DNA from 3 places in the Microbacterium sp. NPDC058269 genome. Region 3 is predicted to be linked to each of the others. Evidence: predicted binding sites of a transcription regulator. Region 3 holds the regulator's gene; each other region holds the start of a gene.
The links. Region 3 encodes LexA, which represses DNA repair genes until DNA is damaged. Its sites were predicted from a motif close to TCGAACANNTGTTCGA; they were not measured.
Positions count from the first base shown of each region.

Region 1: a site for LexA is predicted at 2,035-2,050, ahead of ACFVWL_RS00725 (DUF222 domain-containing protein). Genes of this name have one in related genera too.
Region 2: a site for LexA is predicted at 2,897-2,912, ahead of ACFVWL_RS04575 (DUF222 domain-containing protein). Genes of this name have one in related genera too.

Region 1 covers NZ_JBHVXT010000001.1:151,918-157,993, reverse strand. The annotation lists gene ACFVWL_RS00750 (hypothetical protein) at 1-409, shown strand, start outside; gene ACFVWL_RS00745 (hypothetical protein) at 457-681, shown strand; gene ACFVWL_RS00740 (hypothetical protein) at 711-1,118, opposite strand; gene ACFVWL_RS00735 (DMT family transporter) at 1,184-1,507, opposite strand; gene ACFVWL_RS00730 (DMT family transporter) at 1,504-1,872, opposite strand; gene ACFVWL_RS00725 (DUF222 domain-containing protein) at 2,081-3,517, shown strand; gene ACFVWL_RS00720 (aldehyde dehydrogenase family protein) at 3,856-5,295, shown strand; gene ACFVWL_RS00715 (GMC family oxidoreductase) at 5,299-6,076, shown strand, end outside.
Region 2 covers NZ_JBHVXT010000001.1:917,358-923,433, reverse strand. The annotation lists gene hemB (porphobilinogen synthase) at 1-59, shown strand, start outside; gene ACFVWL_RS04580 (glutamate-1-semialdehyde 2,1-aminomutase) at 82-1,404, shown strand; gene ACFVWL_RS04575 (DUF222 domain-containing protein) at 1,417-2,886, opposite strand; gene ACFVWL_RS04570 (hypothetical protein) at 3,020-3,469, shown strand; gene ACFVWL_RS04565 (ATP-binding cassette domain-containing protein) at 3,576-5,516, opposite strand; gene ACFVWL_RS04560 (enoyl-CoA hydratase/isomerase family protein) at 5,630-6,076, shown strand, end outside.
Region 3 covers NZ_JBHVXT010000002.1:1,041,551-1,047,626, reverse strand. The annotation lists gene ACFVWL_RS13435 (histidinol-phosphate transaminase) at 1-238, opposite strand, end outside; gene ACFVWL_RS13430 (LysM peptidoglycan-binding domain-containing protein) at 321-689, opposite strand; gene lexA (transcriptional repressor LexA) at 979-1,665, shown strand; gene ACFVWL_RS13420 (S9 family peptidase) at 1,755-3,620, shown strand; gene smpB (SsrA-binding protein SmpB) at 3,676-4,152, opposite strand; gene ftsX (permease-like cell division protein FtsX) at 4,216-5,130, opposite strand; gene ftsE (cell division ATP-binding protein FtsE) at 5,127-6,076, opposite strand, start outside.

The DNA of each region.
Region 1 (6,076 bases), on a different contig from region 3:
GGTGGTGCGGGGCGCGTCCGTGGCCGCGCGTCTCCGGACGGCGGCAGCGAGGTTCACGTTCCTGCAGATGGAGTTTCTCGATGAGTCGGGAACTGCGGCGGATTCCGCGAAGTGGGGGTTCGTGCTCGTCTGGGACGACCGCATGGAGATCGACTTCCGCCGTGCGTCGTCGGGAATCGGGGCACCGCACGAGCAGCGAATCATCTCCTTCGTCGAGATACGAGACGTGCGGCTCCGTGAGCCCACGAGCATGACGTACGCGATGCCGGTCGTCGAGCTGAACGCGGGGGAGGCGATCGCCTTCACGATCATGCCGAAGAGCGGTTCTGTGCTGCGCGGACCGAGTGAGTCCGAGACTCGTGAAGTCGTCGAACTGCTGCGTGCGCGGTCGAATCGGGACGCCCGCTAGGCTTCTGGGCGGCGTCCCGTCGCCGGGAACGTCGCGAAGGAGTGGACATGACGGACGTGAACGTCGAACTGCGGCTGACATCCGCCGAGGCGCTGGTGCTCTTCGAGTGGCTCGCGGCTGCGGCCGATGCGAAAGAGCTCGTCGTCGATGAGGCGGAGCAGCGCGTGCTGCGGGACCTGGAATCGCAACTCGAGACGAAGCTGGTCGAGCCGTTGATGCCGAACTACACGGAACTCGTGAACGCGGCGAAAGCGGCGGTTCTCCGTGCGTGAGGAACACCCGCACGCGGGTCTGCGCTCGCTCAGCGCGTGATCTCGATCGCCGTCGAGAGTCGATGAGCCAAGCCCCGCACCTCGCCGTCCTGCCACGTCAACGACCGCTTGCCGTCGTCGGAGACCGGCACGATCGGCAGGTCGACGTAGCCGGCTCCTGTCCGGAGAGTGAGAACGATCGCGAGTCCGACCTGGGGGTACGGCGGGGAAGTGCTGGTCTCCGCGCACGAAACGGCGACGACATCCGCAGTGGGAAAGTCCCAGAGGGAGTCTGATCGACGCCAGCCGATGAGTCGCACCTGACCGGAATCGACGAGGACCACGAACTCCGCCGTCAGACGCGTGCCGCCCAGCGACCGCAAGACCGCCGTGGTTGTCGGAAATCGTACGGCGCGAACGGCGGAGCCGATCGGGAATCGAGCGGCGAGGTCGGACACACTCGGATCCTAGGCGATGACCTCGTGGAGCCCATCGCACGGGCGGGTACTGATCACCGCGGCGATCAGTGCCCGCCGCCGAACTCGATCATCCCCACCCCGACGGCGATGAGCGCGACACCGACGGCCATCATGGCCGAGAAATGGTCTTTGAAGATGACCCGTCCCAGCACGGCGGTCAGTGCGACGCCGGCGGCGGCCCAGATTCCGTAGGCGACGCCCACCGGCATTCCCAGCGCCAGGATCGTGCCGAGCAGTGTGAATGCCGCGAGGTAGCCGACGACGATCACGGGGATCCAACGGCGACGGCGCAGCCCCTCGGATGCGCGCAGACTCAACGTCGCGGTGACCTCGCTGGCGATCGCGAGGGAGAGGAGCAGCCAGGTCATGGGGTGATCTCCGTCGCCTCGCGCGTGTGGGAACCGAGTTCGACGAGCAGCACGCCGACCACGATCACGCCGACGCCGATGATCTGCACCGGCCCCAGCAGTTCGCCGAACAACACGGTGCCGAGCACAGCGGTGAGCACGACTCCGATCGCCGACCAGATGCCGTACGCCACTCCGACGGGCATCCCGCGATCGAGCACGACCGACAGCAGCCACAGCGAGCCGGAATAGCCCAGAACCACGACGATCAGCCAGAGGGGATGCGTGAACCCCTCGGCCGCACGCAGCGAGAGGGTCGCGGTGACCTCCAGCGCGATCGCGACCAGCAGGGGCGGCCAAGCCGAACGGCGAGGGCGATCTGTCATCGGGGGCCTTTCGTGGAGGGTCCGAGAAGGAGAACGCGAGGGCGGCGTGCAGGATTCCCACGGCGAGTGCGGAGTGCTCTACACGCGGTCGCGTGCGCGGTACGGGCTCGTTTCAGGAGCGGGAGAAGGGCAGAGAAGCGCGGCTGATATCCCGGCATGGGGTCGAACAAAACTTCGAATGTTCGACTGGCTCGCGGTAAAATCAAGTATGTCGAAACTGACCGCGTTGCACGAGGCGATGTCCCGTCTCGATGAGGCGTGGTCGGATGCGGGTGACTCGGGAGAGCTGTCGCGGGAGCAGCTGGTTGCGGTGAGTGAGTCGATCGGGGTGTTGCGGCGTCGGTTGGACGCGGTGCATGTCTCGGTGGCGGCGTGTATTGCTCGGGAGTCGCGTCCGGAGCTCGGTGTGGAGGGTCTGGCGAAGCAGCAGGGTTTTCGTAACCCGGCGACGTTGATCGCGGCCGCCACGGGGGTGTCGACGGGTGATGCGTCGCGTCTGGTCAAGGTGGGTGAGGCGACGGCCCCGCGGAGTGATCTTCTGGGGGCGCGTCTGCCGGCGAAGTATCCGTTGGTGAGTGCGGCGCTGGATGCGGGTGCGCTGGGTGCTCCGGCGGCGGCGTTGATCATCGCGGCGCTCGATCGGTGCCGGGTTGCCGCGGGGGTGGATCGCGTCGCCGAGGGGGAGCGGATGCTGGCGGAGAAGGCGGCAGGGCTCGCGCTTGATGATGTGCGCAAGCTCGTGGTCCGGGTGGAAGCATGGCTCGACCCGGATGGGTTGGAGCCGAAGGAGGAAGAGCGGCGTGGCAAGCGGGCGTTGTCGCTGTTCGAGCGTGATGGCATGGTGCATCTGAACGCGGTGCTCGATGTGGAGACCGCGGCGCCTGTGGTGACGGCGATCCGGGGGTTCGTGACGGCGGTGTTCGCCGCGCGGAAGGACGCTCCCGATGGGGATGCTCCCGATGCCGATCGGCGGACGGTGCCGATGATCCAGGCCGATGCTCTCGCCGTGTTCTGTGCGCACGTGCTCGGGTGCGAGCGGCGGGTTCCGGTGGCCGGAGCGACCGTGATCGTGCGGATGGACCTCGACGACCTGGAAGCCGGCACCGGATCGGCGACCGTGGACGGTGTCGATCAGCCGGTCAGTGTCGGGGTGGCGCGGCGGATGGCGGCTGGGGGCGGGGTGATCCCCTGTGTTCTCGGCGGGGACAGTGAGATTCTCGACTGGGGTCGGGAGAAGCGGTTGTTCACCCGGGCGCAACGCCTGGCATTGGTGGAGCGGGATGGGGGATGTGCGATGTGCGGGTTGCCGCCGGAGATGACGAAGGCGCATCACATCCGCTGGTGGAAACGCGATCACGGGCCGACCGATCTCTCCAACGGAGTGCTGCTGTGCGAGACCTGTCACCATCGCATCCACGACAACGGGTGGGAGATCCGCATCGACGCTGCCGGGAGCCGGACCGCGAGCGGGAGTGGGAGCGCGACCGGGGCCGGGAGCGTTGCCGGGACCGGGACCGGGAGCGGAAGTGGAAGTGGAAGTGGAAGTGGGGGCGGGGCCCGGGTGTGGTTCATCCCGCCGCGATATGTCGACCCTGAGCAGGCCCCGAGGCTCGGCGGTCGCGCACGCTTCGACATCGCCGCCTGAGGGTACCGCGGTATGAGGGCGTCGGAGGCTCGCGCCATCGCGGCGATCGGCTTCACCCGGCACATGGCACCGGCCTGCGGCTCGGCACCGGCCTGCGGCTCGGCACCGGCCTGCGGCTCGGCACCGGCCTGCGGCTCGGCACCGGCCTGCGGCTCGGCACCGGCCTGCGGCTCGGCACCGGCCTGCGGCTCGGCGGCCAACCGGATCATGTCATCCTTCGCACTCGGACATCTGCGGCGCACTCCGCGACAAGTGCGGCGACGGACGGCCGTCGACAATGAGAAGACGACCAGCTTCTCGACTGTCGCTGGCCGCGCCACGCTCGAAGGAGAGTCCCGATGTCCGATTCCGCCGCTTCCGCAGCTGCAGCGCTGCTCGACCGCATCCAGGCGCCGGAAGGCGCAGGCCGGGACATCCCGGATGCCGCGACCCGCGAGGTGATCGGCCGCGCCCCCGTGGCATCGGTCGCCGACCTCGACGATGCGATCGCCCGAGCGAAAAGCGCCCAACCGGGGTGGGAGGCCCTGGGTCACGAGAAGCGGAGCGCGCTTCTTCTCGCCGCGGCTGATGCCATCGACGCCAATGCCGAAGCCCTCGCGCACCTGCTCTCCCGCGAGCAGGGGAAGCCCCTCAACGGTCCCAATGCCCGCTTCGAGCTCGGCGCGTGTTCCGCCTGGCTGCGCACCAACGCCACCACGGTGATCGAGCCGCAGGTGCTGGTCGATGACGAGGCCCTGCACGCCGAGCTCGTCTACAAGGCGGCCGGGGTGGTCGGCGCCATCGGCCCATGGAACTGGCCGCTCATGATCAGCATCTGGCAGATCGGCCCGTCCCTGCGGATGGGCAACACCGTCGTGGCGAAGCCGAGCGAGTACACGCCGTTGAGCGTGCTCGCGATGATCGCCGTGATCAACGAGGTGCTGCCGGCCGACGTCTTGATCGGCCTCTCCGGCGACCGCGAGGTCGGCGCCCGACTCGCCTCGCACCCCGACATCGCCAAGATCATGTTCACCGGTTCGACCGCGACCGGACGCCGCATCATCGAGAGTTCGGCCGGCAACCTCGCTCGTCTGACGCTCGAACTCGGCGGCAACGACGCCGGCATCGTGCTTCCCGGCACCGACGCCGCGGCGATCGCCGAAGACCTCTTCTGGGGTGCCTTCATCAACACCGGACAGACCTGCGCCGCGATGAAGCGCCTGTACGTGCACGACTCCGTGTACGACGAGGTCGTCGACGCACTGGCCGCGATCGCCGGCTCCGTGCCGATGGGCAACGGACTCGACGAGAACAACGTGCTGGGGCCGCTGCAGAACCGCGCACAGTTCGACATCGTCAGCCGGCTCGTCGACGATGCCAGGAGCCGCGGCGCGCGCATCGTCACCGGTGGCGAGTCCGCCCCCGAACTCGGCGAACTCTTCTATCGACCCACCATCGTCGCCGACATCGACAACGACGCGGCGCTCGTGCGGGAGGAGCAGTTCGGCCCCGCACTGCCCGTGATCCGGTACAGCGACGTCGATGAGGCCTTCACCTGGGCGAACTCCCTCGACGTCGGCCTCGGTGCCTCGGTCTGGTCGAGCGACCCGGAGGCGGCGCGTGACGCGGCCTCTCGGATGCAGTCCGGCACGGTGTGGATCAACTCCCATGGCGGACTGCACCCGATGGTGCCGTTCGGCGGGGTGAAGAGCTCGGGCTACGGGCTGGAGTTCGGCGTCGAGGGACTCAAATCCGTCGCCGTCACCCAGGTCGTCTCGGGTCCAGGCCGGAAGGGCTGACCCGTGCGCTCTGCCATCGTGGTCGGAGCCGGCACCTCAGGAGCGATCGTCGCGCGACGCCTTGCAGACGCCGGTGTCGCCGTGACGCTCGTCGAAGCCGGCGGGTATGACACGAACCCGGCCATCCACGACCCCTCCCGCGCGGGCGAGCTCTGGCACTCCGCAGAGGACTGGGACTACTTCACCGTCCCCCAGGAGCACGCGGGCGGCCGTCGGCTGCACCTGCCGCGCGGCAAGGTGACCGGGGGATCGCACGCTCTCAACGCCATGATCTGGGTGCGCGGAGCCGCTTCCGACTACGACGCGTGGGAGCGCGGCGGCGCACACGGCTGGGGCTGGGCCGAGGTCGAGCCCGTCTACGACGCCATCGAGAACGACCTGCTGCCGGTCACCGACGACTACCCGCTCTCGCCGATCCAGGCATCGATCATCGACGCCGCGGTGCAGGAAGGGCTGCCGCACAACCGGGACTACAACGCGGGTGCACTCGACGGAGTCTCCCAGGAGCAGGTGACCATGCGAGACGGGCGCCGGGTCAACACCTGGACGGCATATGCGCAGCCCGTCGCAGAGAACCTGACGATCCGCACGGGACGCGAAGTCCACTCGGTCATCGTGAGCGACGGACGCGCGATCGGCGTGCGGTTGGGGGAGGGGAGCGACTCCGAGGAGCTGCGCGCCGACGAGGTCATCCTCTCGGCCGGTGCCATCGGCTCGCCCGTGATCCTCCTCCGCTCGGGTATCGGGCCGGCAGCCGACCTCACCGCTCTCGGCATCCCGG
Region 2 (6,076 bases), on a different contig from region 3:
GTGCGGATGCGGTGCTCACCTACTGGGCCACCGAAGCGGCCGGTTGGCTGCGCGACTGATCTCTCCGAGGAGCTCTCCTTCATGACCGACCGCAATGACGACCTGTTCTCCGCTGCCCGTGCGGTGATCCCCGGCGGGGTCAACTCCCCGGTGCGCGCCTACGGGTCGGTCGGTGGCACGCCGCGGTTCCTCGCCTCGGCGAAGGGCGCGCGGGTCACGGATGCGGCGGGCCGCGAGTACGTCGACCTCGTCGCGTCATGGGGCCCTGCCCTTCTCGGGCATGCGCATCCCGAGATCGTCGCCGCCGTGCAGGAAGCCGCGTCCCGTGGGCTGTCTTTCGGCGCTCCGACGGAGGGCGAGGTCGAACTCGCCGCGCTGATCGCCGACCGTGTGCGGTTCGGCGAGATCCGTCCCGTCGAGCGTGTGCGGCTGGTCTCCACCGGGACCGAGGCGACGATGACGGCGATCCGGCTCGCGCGGGGGGCCACCGGTCGCGATCTGCTCGTGAAGTTCGCCGGGCATTACCACGGTCACTCCGACGGCCTCCTCGCCGAGGCGGGCTCCGGGGTCGCGACACTTGCCCTTCCCGGCTCGGCCGGGGTGCCGGCGCCGATCGCCGCACAGACCCTCGTGATCGGTTACAACGACCCGGATGCGCTGGCTGCGGTGTTCGCCGAGCACGGTCAGCGCATCGCCGCCGTCATCGTCGAGGCGTCGGCAGCGAACATGGGCGTCGTCGCCCCGCTCCCCGGATTCAACCGTCTGATCGCCGAGACCGCGCACGGCCACGGTGCGCTGATGATCCTGGATGAGGTGCTCACCGGGTTCCGGGTACACCCGGCAGGTTACTGGGGTCTGCAGGCGGCAGCGGGCGAGGACTACCTGCCCGACATCTTCACGTTCGGCAAGGTCGTCGGCGGAGGGATGCCGCTGGCCGCGCTCGGAGGACGGGCCGACGTCATGGATCTGCTCGCGCCGCTCGGGCCGGTCTACCAGGCGGGCACGCTCTCGGGCAACCCGCTCTCGGTCGCTGCGGGTCTGGCGACGCTGCGGCTCGCGACGCCGGAGGTCTATGCGACCGTCGACGCCGCCTCCGCACGGGTGTCGACTGCTCTCGATGCCGCGCTCACGTCGGCCGGCGTCACGCACGCGGTCGCTACCGCCGGAAACCTGTTCAACGCCTCCTTCCGTGCTTCGGCGCCGAGCGACTATGCCGAAGCCCAGGCGCAGGATTCGTTCCGCTACGCACCGTTCTTCCACTCGCTGCGCGAGCAGGGCGTGGCGCTTCCGCCGAGCGTGTTCGAGGCGTGGTTCCTCACGGCGGCACACGGCGAGGAGGAGCTGCAGCTGATCGAGGCCGCGCTTCCGGTCGCTGCTGCTGCCGCGGCGGCAGCACGTCCGTAGGGGCGACTCCGGTCAGACGAACATGACGCGGCGCGGTGATGCGTCTGTGTAGAGGCGGCCGAGTGGGCTGGTCCACTCGATGTCGCCTCCGGGGAGCTGTCTCGCACGCCAACGGTGCTTCTCGGCGATGTCGGGGTGCTTCAGCGAGTGGTGTCCCACGCAGAAGTGGCTGAGGTTATCGATCGACGTGCTTCCGCCCTTGGCACGGTCGTGATTGTGGTCGACCTGACACCTGTGGACCGGTGTGCGGCACCCGGGGAATCGACAATGCTGATCGCGGGCCTGAAGGTGCCGCCGCATCGCCGTCGTCGGGGCGTAGGCGGCTGTGGCCGTCACGGTGCCCGCGCCGTCGAGGAAGAGGCGGGACCAGCCTCCGTTGCGACCGGCGAGATCGCGGGCGACGTCCGGATGCAGCGCGCCGATCCCATCGAGCTCGGCCGGCCGTTCGTCTCCTCCTGCCAGCGTCTCGGCAGCGATCGTGACCTGAATGCGCGCCTGGATGCTCTCCAGCGCGGTGCCCTCGGCCGCAGAGGGGTCGGTGGTCAGGAGCAGGTCGCTGAGCAGATCGGTGCGCACCGCATCGATGCCGCGCTCGTCGGTCAGGAGGTGCGGGCCACCGAGGGATGGATCGGTCGTGAAGGTGTCGCCCTCACCGAAGATGACGTGGGCATCGAATCGGGGGTCGTTGACGGGATACCTATTGAGCACAGGGTCGTCTCGGCGGGAGTCGTCGGCGGCCAGATCCTGCAGGAAGACCTGGTCGGCGCCCGAGTCGAGCTCGTCCGGAGACAGCATCGGCACCTCGTCGGCGCGAGCGGCGCGATCACCGCGCGTGGCGATGACGTGCTGTGCGAGCCGGGTCAGGCGGTCGAGAATCGCGTGGGCGAGGTGCTCCGGAAGCACGACCTGGAGTAGTGCGAGGCCGTCGTCGAGCGCCCTCAGCGTGACCGATCGTTCGCCGTGGGCCCGTCGGTGACGTTCGACCACGGTCTCGCCGGCGAGGGAGGAGGCGATCTGGCGCACCATCGTGCGGGTGCGCGCGGGAGAGTCCTGTTCGGCCACGACGAGCGCCCCCGTGTCGTAGACGGTGAGGGTCTCGGCGTCTGTTCGACCCTCGCGGACCCCCTGCCGCACGATGACTCCCTCCCGCACGATCTCTCGGACATGGGCCGCACTGATCGCACCGCGGCGAAACGCGTCTCGCACGATGGGGTGCTCGGCCTCGAGGAAGTGGGCGTCGCTGAAGGCGTACTCGATGCTGCCCTTCGACATGCGACCGGCCGCAGAGTACTCCGCGATCATCGACCGATGGATCGACTCGCGATGCTGCGGCTGCTCGCGGACATCGTCGTCGAGCAGCCGCAGTCGATCGGCGAGGAGGGTGGAGGCTTCCGCTTCGAGCGCCGCGATGCATCGCCGTTTCTCCACCCAGGCATCGAGCAGCGCCTCGCGCTGATCGATGCTGTTCGTGGATGCCTTCATTCTTCGAGTATAGTACATATGTTCGAAAGCGGAAGGGGAATCATGATGACTGGTGCTGATCGACAAGGGATTGTTGCGTTCCTGTGAACAACTTCCAGACAACTGGCAGGGCGGCGCTGGCAGACTGGGTGACATGGTGACGTTGTTGCTGGACCAGACGCAACTGGAGGTCGTGCTCTCGCCGATCGAACGTGCCGCCACCTTCCACCGCGACAACCTGCGGATCGCGCGCGACACCATCACCAAGGTGCAGCTGACGGAAGACGCGTGGACCTGGCTCCGCGGAGTTCCCAACCCCGGGACGCACATCCCCGGTGTTCTCGCTGCAGGCAGCTGGAAGGCCGCAGGCAGCCTCGACTTCGTGCTCATCCGCCGACGCCGTCCGAGTGTCGTGATCGACCTCGAGGGCGACGAGCAATACCGACGTCTGATCCTCACCACGAGCCACGGGCTCGCGCTCACGCAGGCCCTGCGACTCGAGGTGTCGGACGAGCCGGCGAACGTCGAGGAGATCGTAGCGACTGCACCGGTCCCCGTCTCGAAGGGACGTCGTCGTCCCGTCATCCGCCCTCGTCCCGCCTGACGCGACGCACCCACGAGCCCGCGCGGTCAGACGCGCGGCCTCCCCGTGAACGCAGAACGCCCTCCACGACCCGAGGTCTGGAGGGCGTTCTCGTCAGCCGAGACGCTCAGCCGTGACGGTGCTCGTCGGTGTCGTGGTTCTCGGTGTCGTGGTTCTCGGCGTCGTGATTGTCGGTGTCGTGGTTCTGGAGGTGTTCGTCGGTGTCGGAGTCCTCGCCGACCGTCGTCTCTTCCTCGGCCGTCTCGTCCTCACCCTCGGCCGTCTCGCTCTCGGCGCTCAGCGGGTAGTCCTTGGGCTCGTCCTCGTAGTAGGCGCGCGCAGCCGCCGCGAGCATGGAGCTCACCGCCGCAGAGCGGGGATCCTCGTCATCGGCAGAAGAGGCGACGTCGTCGGTGCCGGACTCGAGAGCGTCGTCGTCCTCGGAGGCCGCGGCCTGCTCGTCATCGGAGCCGCTCACGTCCGTGGCGTCGGTCCCGTCGTGGAGATCGGCGAAGACCTCGACGCCGCTGTGGTGCTCGTCGCCGGTCGTGAGGTCCGCCGAGGGTGCGTCGGACGCCTCGGCCGGTGCCGCGGCGCCGAACAGAATCTCATCGAACGATCGTGTCGGAGCCTCCTCGACGGTGGCGTCGTCGTCGTGGGCGACGGGGCTCTGCTCGTCCTCGGAGTGCTCGTCCTCGGAGTGCTCGCCCTCGGAGTGCTCGTCCTCGGAGTGCTCGTCCTCGGTTGCGAGGGCGTCGGCCTCCGCGCTGCCGGCTTCCGCGCTATCGACTGCCGGGGCGTCCGCGCCGGAGGGAGAAGTACCCTCGGTGGCAGCACCGGCGGAGGCGTCGTCGGCGGGAACTTCTTGCGGGGCCGCATCTGCGTCGTCGGAAGGGGTGCCCGGTTCGTCCGTGATGCGCTCCGAGTCGTCGTCGGTGCGCACGGAGGCCGCGAGGTCGTCGGCCACGGCCTCGCCCGCAGGAGCGGAGGCGGCCTCGGCCGCCCACGCCGCCGCCGCCGCGACCGGGATGGCCACCACGGAATCGACGGGTGCCGGAGTGGACTCGCCCAGTGCGTCTTCGAGGGCTGGCTCGGAGGGGGCGGCATCTTCGGGAGCGGACTCGGAGGGGGCCGCCGCGAGGGGCGGGGGCGTCGCCGGAGCGCTCGGCACGAACCGGCCGCCACGCATCAGGTCGATGAAGACGTCTTCGAGCGTCGGTCCACGCTGCACCAGGGTGCTCAGGGCGATGCCCGCGTCGGCCGCGACGGCTCCGACCGTGCCGGCATCTCCGCCGCGTACCGTCAGACCCGAGCGCAGCACTTCGATGTCGAAACCGGCCGCAGCGAGAGCGGACGTCAGCGCGCCGCGATCGGCGGCATCCACGATGACGGAGCCGCCCTTCGGGTCGGCGAGCGTCTCGATGCCGCTGGCCAGCACGAGCGTGCCCTTCGAGAGCACCAGAACGTTGTCGGCGACCTGCTCGACCTCGCTGAGGACGTGCGACGACACGAGAACCGTGCGTCCTTCGTCGGCGAGACGACGCATCAGGAGTCGCATCCAGCGGATTCCCTCGGGGTCGAGTCCGTTGGCCGGTTCGTCGAAGACAAGGGCGCCGGGGTCGCCGAGGAGCGCGTGCGCGACGCTGAGCCGCTGACGCATGCCGAGGGAGAAGCCGCCGATGCGGGAGTCTCCTTCGCCCTCGAGGCCGACCAGGGAGAGCACCTCGCCGACGCGTGCCAGCGGGATGCCGTTCGCCTTGGCGGCGATGGTCAGCTGGCGTTCGGCGGTGCGACGAGGACGGTAGACCGTCTCCTCGAGCACGGCGCCGATCGTGCGCAGCGGCTGACGGAGCTCGGCATACGCCGTGCCGCCGATCGTCGCCGTGCCGGATGTGGCGCGCACCTGGCCGAGCAGGATGCGCAGCGTCGTGGTCTTGCCGGCTCCGTTCGGGCCGAGGAAGGCGGTGACCGCTCCGGGCTCGACGCGCGCGGAGAAGTCCGAGACAGCGGTCACCTCATTGAAGCGCTTCGTCACGTGCGTGAACTCGAGCACCTGTCCTTCAGGCATCCGTGACCTCTCGTCGCATTTGAACAGTTCCTCCCTATCCTGCCGGAAAAGCCTGTCGGATCCCGCATTTCGCGCGGAATACCGCCCTTGCCGAAAGGGGTAGCCTGGCCAGCGTGACCGATTCTCACGCTGCATCCCGTGTCCTCGTCCGCACCGAAGGAGCCCTCGGGCGGCTCACCCTCAACCGTCCTGAGGCGATCAACGCCCTCGATGTCGACATGATCGAGAGCCTGACCGCAGCGCTCGACGCCTGGCGCGACGACACCGACGTGCAGATCGTGCTGCTCGACGGCGCGGGCGATCGGGGCATGTGCGCCGGGGGTGACGTCCGCGCTCTGCATGCGCAGATCGTCGCGGGGCAGTCCGCTCAGACCGCGGAGTTCTTCCGCGCCGAGTACGCGCTGAACGCGATGATCGCCGAGTACCCCAAGCCGGTCGTGACCTTCGCCGACGGCATCACGATGGGTGGCGGCATCGGCCTGGCCGGGCACGCGGCGATCCGCATCGTCACGGAGCGTTCGAAGCTTGCGATGCCGGAGACGCGCATCGGATTCACGCCC
Region 3 (6,076 bases):
GCCCCAGGTACTCGGCGAAAGACTCGCGGAGGGTGGTGAACTCTCGGTCGGGATACCGATTGACATCACGGATCGCGACGGCGATATCGTCGAGGATGTCGCTCGCCACCGCATCGGGGATCGGATGCGTGTTCTCGTTCACGTTGAGCGCGATGGGAAGCGGCGCCTGCGGAGCGCCGTACGGCGTCAGTCCGCGAAGATCGTCACGTAGCGGAAGATCGTTGAGGGAGAGGGTCACCCTTCCCATGTTAAGCGGCACCCCGACTCGATGACGCAAAGTTGCTGCGGTGACGCCACGGCCGGATCAGTTCACATCCGGATCAGTTCACATACTGAGCCGGGATGGCCAGCGTCTGGCCGACCTGGAGCTCACCGCCGCGCAGCAGGTTCATGCGGCTGATCTCCCCGATGACGTCGCGAGGATCGGCTTCGGGGGCGACACCGGTGGCGATCGACCAAAGAGTGTCTCCGGGCATGACCGTCACGGTCTCGACACTGACGGCGGCCGTGTCTGCGCCCGAGGCGATCGCACTGCCGCCGCTGAGAGCGGCGAAGGCGATGCCGATCGCGAGGGGCACGGAAGCGAAGGCGAGCAGCACGGCGCGACCACGCGTCGTCAGTCGGAGTCGCGTCGAAGGACGGGGCGACGCCGGGATGACTGCTGCGGTGCTGAAGCCGATGCTGCTCATGTGGTGCTCCTTAGCCTGTCCCGGAACGGTGAGGCTGCCGGGGAAGTTGGCGTAGCGTTCGCATTCCCGTCTCGGCCGGGAGCCGTGAATGCGAAGCTACGTACCGAATATATCTTCGAGTTCGAACATCTGTCAAGTATTCTTCGAAACCACACCGGGAAATAGGCCGACACGCTCGAACAGATCTTCCAGATCGGCCCGATTCTCGGATACGGTTTCGATAAGGACACCCCACCACGGGCCTCCGACATTCGAAGAGGGACGTCGGAACACGCACCTAAGGAGCACCATGAGCGAGAACTCCGCACCCGAGTCGGAGGCACCGCGCACGCGTCGCCGGAAGAGCCTCAGCCCGAAGCAGATGGCGATCCTCGAGGTCATCCAGAACTCGATCGCGCACCACGGCTACCCGCCGAGCATGCGCGAGATCGGCGACGCGGTAGGCCTCAAGTCCCTCTCCAGCGTCACCCACCAGCTCGGGCAGCTCGAACTCAGCGGCTACCTGCGTCGCGACCCCGGGAAGACGAGGGCGATGGAAGTGCTCATCGACCTGCCCGGCGCCAGCACCGAGAACCCCGCAGACGTGGCGACCCCCGTCGGCGACGCCGCGCTCGTCCCTCTCGTCGGACGCATCGCGGCCGGCGTGCCGATCACCGCCGATCAGCAGGTCGAGGAGATCTTCCCGCTCCCCCGCCAGCTGGTGGGCAAGGGTGATCTGTTCATGCTCAAAGTCTCCGGCGAGTCGATGATCGACGCCGCGATCTGCGACGGCGACTGGGTCGTCGTGCGCTCCCAGAACAGCGCGGAGAACGGCGAGATCGTCGCCGCGATGCTCGACGGCGAGGCCACGGTGAAGGTGCTGCGCCGACGCGACGGCCACACCTGGCTGCTTCCCCGCAACTCCGCGTTCGAGCCCATCCTCGGCGATGAGTCCGTGATCCTTGGCAAGATCGTGGCCGTGCTCCGCGCGGTCTGACGCTCGACAACACGACGAAGGCCCTCCCGGGATACCGGGAGGGCCTTCGATGTATGCGCACGCGGCACCTGGGCCCATAGGCTCGAAGCATGTCGTCGCCCTACGGTTCATGGCCCTCACCCTTCTCCGCGGCCTCTGTCGCCGCTTCCTCTCCGCGCATCGACGGTGCCCGCTTCGTCGGCACCGAGATCTGGTGGGGCGAGTCGGTGCCGGCCGAGAAGGGTCGGGTGACGGTACGGAGCTCCTCCGGTGCCGAGATCCTCCCCGCCCCCTGGAATGCGCGCTCGCGCGTGCACGAGTACGGCGGAGGGTCCTGGACGGCCGATGACCGCGGCACCCTGTACTTCGTCGACGCAGGAGACCAGCGGGTCCGTCGTCTGACCCGCGGAGGCGACCTGACCGCCCTCACGGCGCCGGGTCCCTCCCATGGAGGTCTGCGTGTGCAGAACGGTCGACTGCTGGCCGTGCGCGAAGACCTCTCGACCACGCCGCATCTCCGCGCGATCGTCGAGATCCCGCTCGACGGGTCCGCCGCCGAGGACGCCTCCGCGATCAAGGTGGTCGTCCAAGGGGACGGGTTCTTCGCCCATCCCGCCCTCTCCCCCGACGGGACGCGTGTCTCATGGGTCGCCTGGGACCGGGGACGGATGCCGTGGGAGGGCGCGCGGGTGCAGGTCGTCCGCGTCGACGGCGGGACGCCGCACACGATTCCCTCCCGGGCGGCTCTGCAGCCGGAGTGGCTCAGTGACACGGAACTGGTCTTCGCCGACGACCCCGAAGGTCGGTGGGCCCTGCACCTCGTCGCCCTCGACGGAGTGGTCGCCGCCGGCCCGGCGCGGCCACACGCCCCTTCCGAGGCCGACACGGGCTACGGGCTCTGGGTGCTCGGGAACCGCTGGTATCAGCCGCTCGAAGACGGCCGTATCGTCGCCGTCCGCACCAACGGACGCGACGAGGTCGTCATGATCGACGCCGACGGCGGTGTGAGCGTGATCGACCTCCCGGGTGATGGCCACGTGAGCATCGACGCCGTCGACGGCACCCGCGTGCTCGTCTCCGGGAACGGCTCACGCGCGGCGGCCGGCCTGTGGTGCGTCGACGTCGGCTCGGGAGAGGTCGTCGCGGTGCGCGGCGGCGATCCGGTCGACCCGCTGTGGATGCCCGCCGCGATGCCGATCGAGATCGACGGCCCCCATGGCGCGGTGCACGCGTTCGCCTATCCACCCGCCAACCCGGAGACGACGGTGTCCGACGACGAGCTCCCGCCCTACATCGTGCTGGTGCACGGTGGACCGACGGCACACGTGACCGGCGCGGCATCAGCGGCGATCGCGTTCTACACGAGCCGGGGAATCGGCGTGCTCGACGTGAACTACGGCGGATCCACCGGCTACGGCCGCGAGTACCGCGAACGTCTCGACGGACAGTGGGGCGTGGTCGACGTCGACGATGTGATCGCCGCAGCCCGGGGCCTCGCGGACGCCGGACTCGCCGACCCCGACCGCATCGCGATCCGCGGCGGATCGGCCGGCGGGTGGACGGTGCTGTCGGCGCTGGTCCGCGGGGGCACCTTCGCGGCAGGGATCAGCCGCTACGGGGTGGCCGACCTGCGAATGCTGGCAGCAGAGACCCACGACTTCGAGGCGTCGTACATCGACGGTCTGGTCGGCCCGCTCCCCGAGTACGAGCAGCTGTACATCGAGCGTTCGCCGCTCACGCACACCGACCGCATCGCGGTCCCCGTGCTGCTCCTGCAGGGCGGGGAGGACCGGGTCGTCCCTCCGTCGCAGTCCGAGGCGATCCGCGACGCACTCGCGGCACGTGGCATCGACCACGAGTACGTGCTGTATCCCGCCGAGGGACACGGTTTCCGAAGCGGGGACACCATCGTCGACGCCCTCGAGCGCGAGCTGACCTTCCTCGGCCGCGTCTTCGGCTTCGAACCGCGCCTGTGAGGGGCCGCGTCGCGAGGGGCGGCGTCGCGAGGGGTCGCCTCGTGACGGGCGGAGGCTACTCCCCCACGCGGTTGCGCAGCCTCATGGCGCGATCGGCCTCGCGAGTATCCTGACGCTCGCGCAGGGTCTGCCGCTTGTCGTATTCGCGCTTGCCCTTCGCCAGGGCGATCTCGACCTTGGCGCGACCGTCGGAGAAGTAGAGCTTCAGCGGGATCAGGGTGTATCCCCCGGCCGAGACCGCGTGTGCGATCTTCGCGATCTCCTCGCGGTGCAGCAGCAGCTTGCGGATGCGCTTGGCCGAGTGGTTCGTCCAGTGCCCCTGCGAGTACTCGGGGATGTGCACCGAGTCGAGGAACACCTCGTTGCCCTTGACGAACGCGTAGCCGTCACTGAGGTTGGCTCGACCCTGGCGCAGCGACTTGACCTCGGTGCCGGTGAGCACCATCCCCGCTTCGTACGACTTCTCGATCGTGTAGTCGTGACGTGCGCGACGATTGGTCGCGACGACCTTCTCTCCGCGTTCCCTGGGCATGATGCTCTCCTGTTGCCGTGATGAGCCCGATCGATCGTTCCGACCGAGCAGCCTTTCAGGCTATCAGGTACGCAGCCAGCGTCGGATCGCGAACCCGGCGGAGAGCGCGGCGAGGATCACGCCGATGCCGATCAGGACGGGGACCACCAGGGCCGCGTCCTGCATCGTCACCCAGGTCGTGATGAACGGAACCCTCCCGCGCAGGTAGCCGTTCACTCCGAAGTGCACACCGGCGACGACCGCAGCGCTGGCCAGAGCCGAGCCGAGGAAGGCGGCGAAGACGCCCTCCAGGACGAACGGCGTCTGGATGAAGCGGTTGGACGCTCCGACCAGGCGCATGATGCCGATCTCCTTGCGCCTCGCATACGCCGACAGCCGGATGGTCGTGCCGATCAGCAGAGTGGCCGCGATGAGCATGAGCACGGCGATTCCCACCGCGATGTAGGTCGCCACGGTCAACGCGGAGAACAGCGGCTCCAGGTACTGCAGCTGGTCCTTGACCTGCTCGACGCCGGCTTGTCCGCTGAAGGCCTCGGCGAGCACCTGAGACTGACCCGGGTCCTTCATGGTGACGAAGAACACCTCGAAGGCCTGGTCGGGCGTGAGCACGCTCGCCTGGTCCGCGCCGAGCTGATCGACGAGCTTGGCGTACGTCTCTTCCTTGGTGTCGAACGTCATCGAGCTGATGAGCGGCTTGAGCGCGTCGCCCTCGAGTTGTGCGCGGACGGCGGCGACCTGCTCCTCGCTCGCCGCGCCGTCGAGACACGTCTCGGATTCCGAGACCGCGGAGCACATGTACACCGCCACCTGGGCGCGCTCGGCCCAGTAGCCGCGCATGACGCCGATCTGCCCCTGCATGAGGATCGCGGCGCCTACGAATGTCAAGGAGACGAAGGTGACGAGCACGACGGAGATCACCATCGAGATGTTCCGCCGCAGCCCACCCAGGGCCTCGGTCAGGATGAGTCCGATTCTCATGAGGTCGGGCCCACTTCCTCGTCGTCTTCGTCGGAGAGTCCGAGACGATCGGCGACACCGAGCTCGGCGACATCGACCGTCGGCAGAGTGATCGGGTGAGTTCGCGGACGGATCACCGCCGGCGGTTCCACGACCGCGGGAGGCTCCACGGTGTTCGAGGCGGCGTCGATTTCCGGCGCACGTGCGGGCTCCGGCGGCTCGACCGTGCGCGGGGCCGGAGGAACCACGGTCTCCCCGTCGCGGTCGACGGAGGCGGCGGCTGCCTTGCGCTGAGTGAGCTCCTCGGCGAGGGCCGCGCGCACCACCGAGAGATCGGCCGTCTGACGCTGCACCTCCTGCACGGCGGTGAGCGCAGCCGCTGCTGCCGCACCACGCACCTCCTCCGGGACGAGACGTGGGATGTTCGAGGTGTCGCCGTAGCCGCCGTGCACCTCATCGCGGACCATCTCTCCGTCGCGGAGTTCGATCACCCGGCGCTGCATCTGGTCGACGAAGCCGGCTTCGTGCGTGGCCATCAACACGGTGGTGCCGCCCGCGTTGATCCGGGCGAGCAGCTGCATGATGTCGACCGATGTCGCAGGATCGAGGTTTCCGGTCGGCTCATCGGCGAGCAGGACCTGAGGACGGTTGACGAGAGCGCGCGCGATGGCCACGCGCTGCTGCTCACCGCCCGAGAGCTCGTGGGGCATCCGCTTCTGCTTGCCGTCGAGACCCACGAGCGCGAGGGCCTCCGGCACGGCCTGCTGGATGAAGCCGCGCGACGAACCCGTCACCTGAAGCGTGAACGCGACGTTCTGGTACACGGTCTTCGACGGCAGCAGCCGGAAGTCCTGGAAGACCGATCCGATATGGCGGCGGAAGTACGGCACCTTGCGGTTCGCGAGCGCGCGCAGATCCCTCCCGAGCACCGCGACCCGCCCCGATGTGGGGACGTCTTCGCGCAGAA